DNA from 2 places in the Luteibacter sp. 22Crub2.1 genome. Region 2 is predicted to be linked to the other one. Evidence: predicted binding sites of a transcription regulator. Region 2 holds the regulator's gene; the other holds the start of a gene.
The links. Region 2 encodes FliA, which starts transcription of late flagellar genes. Its sites were predicted from a motif close to TAAAGTTTNNCNNNCNNNGGCCGATAA; they were not measured.
Positions count from the first base shown of each region.

Region 1: the regulator FliA is predicted to act here: its motif matches at 1,842-1,868, upstream of B5X73_RS04370 (methyl-accepting chemotaxis protein).

Region 1 covers NZ_FUYT01000003.1:271,217-274,630, forward strand. The annotation lists gene B5X73_RS04365 (AMP-binding protein) at 1-74, opposite strand, end outside; gene B5X73_RS04370 (methyl-accepting chemotaxis protein) at 118-1,809, opposite strand; gene B5X73_RS04375 (alpha-L-rhamnosidase) at 1,946-3,414, opposite strand, start outside.
Region 2 covers NZ_FUYT01000015.1:85,566-88,979, reverse strand. The annotation lists gene B5X73_RS16175 (chemotaxis protein CheA) at 1-661, opposite strand, end outside; gene B5X73_RS16170 (protein phosphatase CheZ) at 669-1,310, opposite strand; gene cheY (chemotaxis response regulator CheY) at 1,321-1,722, opposite strand; gene B5X73_RS16160 (RNA polymerase sigma factor FliA) at 1,776-2,507, opposite strand; gene B5X73_RS16155 (MinD/ParA family ATP-binding protein) at 2,504-3,379, opposite strand.

The DNA.
Region 1 (3,414 bases), on a different contig from region 2:
AGCAGCGCGCCGACCGTCTCCCCGAGGAGGGGCGTGGCGCTTGCGCCGTGGACGTAGCTGGGAGCGTGGTGCATGCGGGGTCTCGTGCCGGTGCGATGACACCAGCATAAAACACCCTCAGGCGAACTCCACCCACGCATCGCTGCCGGTCGCGGCCGGTGCGGTCGCCTTGCCGACCTGACCGAAACGGGCATCGTGCGCGGCGCGTTCGGCGGGCGAGGCTTTCAGCGCCGGCCGCTCGACCGCGTCCACGGTGAAGAACGCCACCTGATCGCGCAGCGACTGGGCCTGGTCCTGCATCGACTTGGCGGCGGCCGCGGCCTCCTCGACCAGTGCCGCGTTTTCCTGGGTGACCTGATCGATCTGTGCGATCGCGGTATTGACCTGATCCACGCCTGCCGACTGCTCGGCACTCGCGGCGGCGATCTCCGCGACGATATCGGTGACCTTCTTCACGCTGGCGACGATGCTCGCCAGGGCGGTCGACGACTGCTCGACCAGCGATGCACCCGCTTCGACACGCTCGCCGCTCTCGACGATCAGGCATTTGATCTCCCTGGACGCGGACGCGCTGGACTGGGCGAGGCGGCGCACCTCGGCGGCGACTACCGCGAAGCCACGCCCCTGCTCGCCGGCACGTGCCGCTTCGACCGCCGCATTCAATGCCAGCAGATTGGTCTGGAAAGCGATCTCGTCGATCAGGCCGACGATGTCGGCGATGCGACGACTGGAATCACCGATCTGGATCATCGCGTCCATCGCCTGGGCGACGACGTCGCCGCCCTTCTCCGCTTCGCCACGCGCATGCCGGGAGAGGCGATCCGCGGCGACGGCGTTCTCCGCGTTCTGTTTCACCGTCGCGGTCATCTCTTCCATCGACGCGGCGGTTTCTTCGAGGCTGGACGCCTGTTCCTGCGTGCGCTGCGACAGATCGTCGTTGCCACGGGCGATCTCGCCCGAGGTGGTGGACACGACATGTGCGCCTTCCTGTACCTCGGTCACGATGGACGACAGCGTGCCGCGCATGCGCTCCAGCGCACCGAGCAGGCTGGCGGGCGCGAACGTGGTGCCATCGGTGCGCAGATCGCCCCCGGCGATACGCCCGGCGATCTCCACCGCGTCACGCGGCTCACCGCCCACCGTGGTACGGATGCTGCTCATGGACAGCCAGACGATGAACATCGCGAGCACCGCGATGATGCCCGACTTCATCAGGTCGCGTTTCAGCTGCGCGGCGAAGGCGGCGTCGATATCATCGAAGTAGGCACCGGAAATCAGATGCAGATCCCACGGCTTGTACCACGACGAGTAGCTGATCTTGTCGCGCAGTTCCTTCGTCCTGGGCATGATCTGGGTGTAACGGGTAAAGCCGTGGCCGGCGGCCGTATCCGCCTTCAGCATGGCTTCGTAATGGTGAAAGCCCTTGCCATCCGCATCGTCGCGGATGTTCTTACCGATATCGTCGTGGCGCAGCGGATGCATACGCATGGCCAGCGTCGAATCGAAAGCGAACACGTAGCCCTTGCCGTCGTCCCAGCGCATCGACTCGACCGCCTCCAGGGCGGCGACACGTGCTTCGACGTCGCTCATCTCACCCTTGGCGGCTCGCGCGTGGTAGCCGTCGACGATGGCGATCGCCGCGTCCACGTGCTGGGTCAGCGTGTCCTGCAGGTCGCGCATCTGCACCGCGCGGCTTTCGACGCCCGACATCACGGTCTGCGCCAAGAGGCCGAGCACCACGACCGTCATCACCATCCACACGCGCGTATTCAGCCGCGTGCGGCCAAACCAGCTTTTTATCGACGACATGCCCCTCACCCCCGTGATTCCCCGTATAGGCGTTATCGGCAAGCCGGGCGTCAAACTTTATTGCAGAGATGTGAAGGGACAATGCCGCAGCGCATCATCCAGCGAAGAGCAGGCGCGCGTCCCGCGAGCGAGCGACCTACGGCGCGGCAAAGCGATGCCGCCCCGAGGAAACCACCACCTCGGGCCGCCCCGGCAACCGCACCACCGCCTCCGCACCCACCGGCACAAGCACCTCGGCCACCACCTTCTCACCCTCCTTGCGCCAGGCCACCGAAGCCTCGCCATAAGGCGTCATAACCGATGCCGATGCGTGGTCCAGCCATGCTGTCAGCGCAGGACGCACCTCGAACCGACGCCAGCCCGCCTCCAGCGGCCGCAGGCCCGCGACATCGCCAAAGAGCCAGTCGTCCACGGTGCCCAGGAAATAATGGCCCCTGGAGCGCGACGCGAGCTTCCAGTGCTCCCACAAGCTGGTCGCCCCGTGGTCGCGCCAGAACCCCCAGCTCGGAAACGTCGTCTGCGTCGCGATACGCCAGGCTTCATCGGCGTGACCGGTCGCGGTGAGCACCGGCAGAATCACCTTCGTCGCGAGCGCACCCGTGTCGAGGTGATCGCCCCGCGCTTTCGCATCCGCCGCCACGCCGGCGGCGACCCGCTCGCGCAACGCGTCGGGCACGAGCCCGAACGACAGCGCCAGCAGGTTGTGCGCCTGGCGGTAGCCGCTGTCCCCTTCCCCACGGTACCGGGCGGCGTCGCGGTCGAGGAAGCGCGCGTTGAACGCATCGCGCACGATCGCCGCCTTCGCGTCGAAACCCTTCGCGCGCTTCGTGTCGCCGAGGAGACGATACATGCCCGCCACCGTACGCTCCATGCCATAGAGGTACACCGTGGCGGCGACATGCTTGTCCTCGGGAGCGTTCTCGCCACCCGGATCGGTCTCGGGACTGACCCAGTCACCCAGTTCGGTGTCCGCGATGCCTCCCGGCGACCGGGCGTCCTCCATCGCGACATAGCGTGAGATGCCATCGAGGTTCTCCTCGACGGGTCGACGGTCTCCCGTCTGCATCCACAGCGACCAGGGAATGAACACGTACGCCGAGTGCCAGGTGGGCGCGCGCGCCTTGCCCCAGCCGGGGTTAGGTGCGATCAGCAACGGGGCGCCATCGGGCCCGCGCGTGTCGGCGATATCGCGGACCCATTTCGCGAGCAGGCGTCCCGTGTCGAGGTTCCGCAGGAACATGTCCGCGCCGACCATGCCGTCACCAGTCCAGCCATTCTTCTCGTACATCGGCGTATCGGTCGGAATGCCGTAGAGATTGTTGAGCATGGTGTCGACGGCCGCGCGATGGATCCAGTTGAGCAAGGCATTCGCGCTGTCGAAGCGCCCTGTCTCGGCGACATCGGTGTGTATGACCTGTGCGGTCACCGCGCCGGGAAGCGGCTTGCCGCCAGGCCATCCATCGACCTGCACATAGCGAAAGCCCTTGTACGAGAAATGCGGATGCCAGTGCTCACGCCCGCCAGCCAGCGTCAGCCGGTCGGTCTGAAAACCCTGTCTGAAATAATGATGCTCATCGCGCGCGTCGACCGTGCCGTCGGGCATCA
Region 2 (3,414 bases):
CGGCAGCGACCACGGGTGCGGGCGTCGGTGCCGATGCGGAAACAGCTGCGCTGTCCGCGCCTGGCGCACCCGTGCCGTACAACGAATCGAGCAGCGCTTCGAACTCGTCATCGTTGATCGTCGCGGACGAGGCCGGTGCCGGCGCGCGGTCGGTGCGCGCGGCGTCGAGCATCGCCTCGAATTCATCTTCGATCGGGTCGTACGCTTTCGGCGCGGAAGGTGCCGCGACCGGCGAAGAGATCGGTACCGCCAAGGCAACGGGAGCCGCGGATACGGCACGACCGGGAATCAGCAGCCGGTCGAGCAGCGAACGCGGCGCGGGCTCGATCGGCACGCCGCCATCGGCGGCGCGCATCATGTCGTTGAGCAGGTCGAGCGACTCGAGCAGCGCATCCATGAAGGCGGCGTTGAGCACGATAGTGCCGTTACGCGCTTCGTTCAGAAGATCTTCGCCACGGTGGCACAGCTCCACCATGGGATTGAGCCCAAGGAAGCCCGCACCGCCCTTCACGGTGTGGAACGCACGGAAGACCGCGTTCAGCAGCTCCGTGTCGTTCGGCGACGCTTCGAGATCCACGAGCTGCTCGCCCAGGCTCTCGAGCAGTTCGCGCGCTTCGATCAGGAAGACGTTGAGCAGCTCGTTGTCCAGCTCCACGCTCATAGCGGGCTCAGAATCCGAATTCGCTGAGGAGGCGATCCACTTCGTCCTGGCTGACCTTGTCCGCGGCCGGGGCATTGCCGCCCGCGAGCGAGCCGGTCAGACGGACCAGCTCGACCAGCGACGACTCGACCTTGGCCATGAACGCCTCGACCTGCGCCACGCGCTGACCGGAAAGATCCTGCCACGACTGGGCTTCGACCATTTCGCCCAGGCCGATGTCGCAGCTCTGCGCGAAATCGCCCACGCGCACGGCAAGCGCCGTGGCATTGGTGCCGAACGCCGGGTCGGCATGATCGAGCACCAGCACTTCGTCGGCCTGCTTCGCCAGCGCCTGGGCCTGTGGACGCAGCTTTTCGCTGAAGTCCAGAGTGCGGTGCGCCGCGGTCGAGCTCATCTCGAGCACGTCACGCAGATGCTTGCGCGCATCGCTCATGTTGCCCGGCACGCCGTCGGTCGAAATGTCCGAAGCGAGGCGGCGCACGGATTCGTGCAGGTCGCGCGCAAGGTGGCCCAGCGCCAGGAACAGGTGCTGCTCGCGGCTGCGGATCAGGTTGTCGAGTGCCTTTTCGAAGGCGGCGCCGTCGTCGGCCTCGAGCAGCTCGCGCAGTTCGGGGACGACCTCTTGGCCGGGGGAGAGCATCGTATTCATCGTTATTCCCTTAGCCCGCAGCCGCGGCGAGTCGTTCGAAGATCTTGTCGAGCTTTTCCTTCAGCGTGACCGCCGTGAAAGGCTTGACGACGTAGCCGTTAACACCGCTCTGCGCGGCGGCGATGATCTGATCGCGGTTGTTTTCCGCGGTCACCATCAGCACCGGCAACGACTTCAGACCGGCATCGGCGCGGATGGCGCGAAGCAGGTCGATGCCCGTCATGTTGGGCATGTTCCAGTCGGTGACGACAAGGTCGATCGGCTGCGAGCGCAGCAACGCGAGGGCCGCGTTACCGTCTTCGGCTTCCTGAATGAGCGTGTTGGTGAAACCCAACTCGACCAGGAGATTCCTGACGATGCGCCGCATGGTGGAAAAGTCGTCCACCACGAGGATCTTCATGTTCTTGTCCAAAACTGCTCTCCGCCACGTGCTTTTTCTTTACCGGCGACGGCACCGCGATGCCGTCACTGCTTGTCTTTCCAACCCGTCATGCGTGCACGCAGGCGAATCAGGGCCTGGCCATGGATCTGGCACACGCGCGACTCGCTCACACCCAGTACCACACCGATTTCTTTCAGGTTGAGCTCTTCATCGTAGTACAGCGACATCACCAGCTTCTCGCGTTCCGGCAGGCCGTCGATCGATTGCGCCAGCGCGTCGCGCAGGCCGTTCTTCTCGAAGTTGCCCTCCGGGCCCGAGGCGTCGGGGTCCGCGACGTCGATCGCCGCGCCTTCGTCGCCTTCCGGCGCCGTGAGGCTCAGCAACCGCGCGCTCGCCGCGTCGGCCAGAATCTGGTTGTACTCCATGGCGTCGATACCCAGCCGCTTCATCACTTCCGCGTCTTCGGCGTCGCCACCCGTTTCGTTCTCGATCTGCCTCGTTACTTCAGCCACCTCGCGCAACTTCCGGTGGACGGAGCGCGGGGTCCAGTCCGTCTTGCGCAGTTCGTCCAGCATGGCGCCACGAATGCGGATGCCCGCATAGGTCTCGAAGCTGGCCGCGCGAGTCGGCGAGTAATTTCTTGCGGCCTCGAGCAGTCCGATCATTCCGGCCTGCATGAGGTCATTCGCGTCCACGCTTGGCGGCAGGCGGCCCATCAGGTGATAGGCGATCCGGCGCACCAGGGGTGCATGCGTTTTAACCAGTTGATCCGCTGGAACTCTAGTGATTTCAAGGTATTCGCTAGCGACACTCACAGCGGCAGCCCTCCCCCCATGTGGTTCCGTTCGGCGAAAAAGCCGATGCGACCCTGCACCCGGGGTTCGGGTTCACCCCATGTATCGACCGACCGGGCCAGATTCTTGAATCCCACCGCCGAGCGGCTGCTCGGCCAGGCGTCGACCACGGCCGCCTGACGGCGGATGGCCTGACGCAGGTACTCGTCGTGCGGAACCATGCCCATGAAATCCAGGGACACGTCCAGGAAGCGGTTGGTCACGCGGGCCAGCTTCTCGAACAGCTGACGGCCTTCCTGCGCATGGCGGACCATGTTGGCGACGATGCGGAAGCGGTTCACGTCGAACTCGCGGCTCATCACCTTTATCAGCGCGTAGGCGTCGGTCAGCGAGGCCGGCTCGTCGCAGACCACGACCACCACTTCGTCGGAGGCTGCCGCGAACATCGACACGCTGTCGGAGATGCCGGCGGCGGTGTCGACGATCAGATATTCGGGGGCGACCGGGTATTCGTCGAAGGCGCGGATCACGGCGGCGTGCTCGATATTCGGCAGCTGCGCCATGCGGCGCGCGCCCGAGGTCGCCGGGATCACCTTCAGGCCGTGGTTGGCGTGGAGGATCAGGTCCTCGATGCGGCACTCGCCTTCGAGCATGTGGCCCAGATGGCGCGTGGGCTGCAGGCCCAGCAGCACGTCGATGTTCGCCATGGCCAGATCCGCGTCCAGCAGGACCACGTCACGGCCGCCCATCGCGAGCGCCATGCCGAGGTTGACCGCCACCGTGGTCTTGCCCACGCCGCCCTTGCCGCCCGCCACCGCGATGCTGCGCGTGGGACGACGGTCGGCGAGCCAGTTGAGCCCAGCAGCCTGGGTGGAATCGACGTGTGTGTTCATGAAGGAATTCACTGCCGTGAAGGGGTGTGCGGATG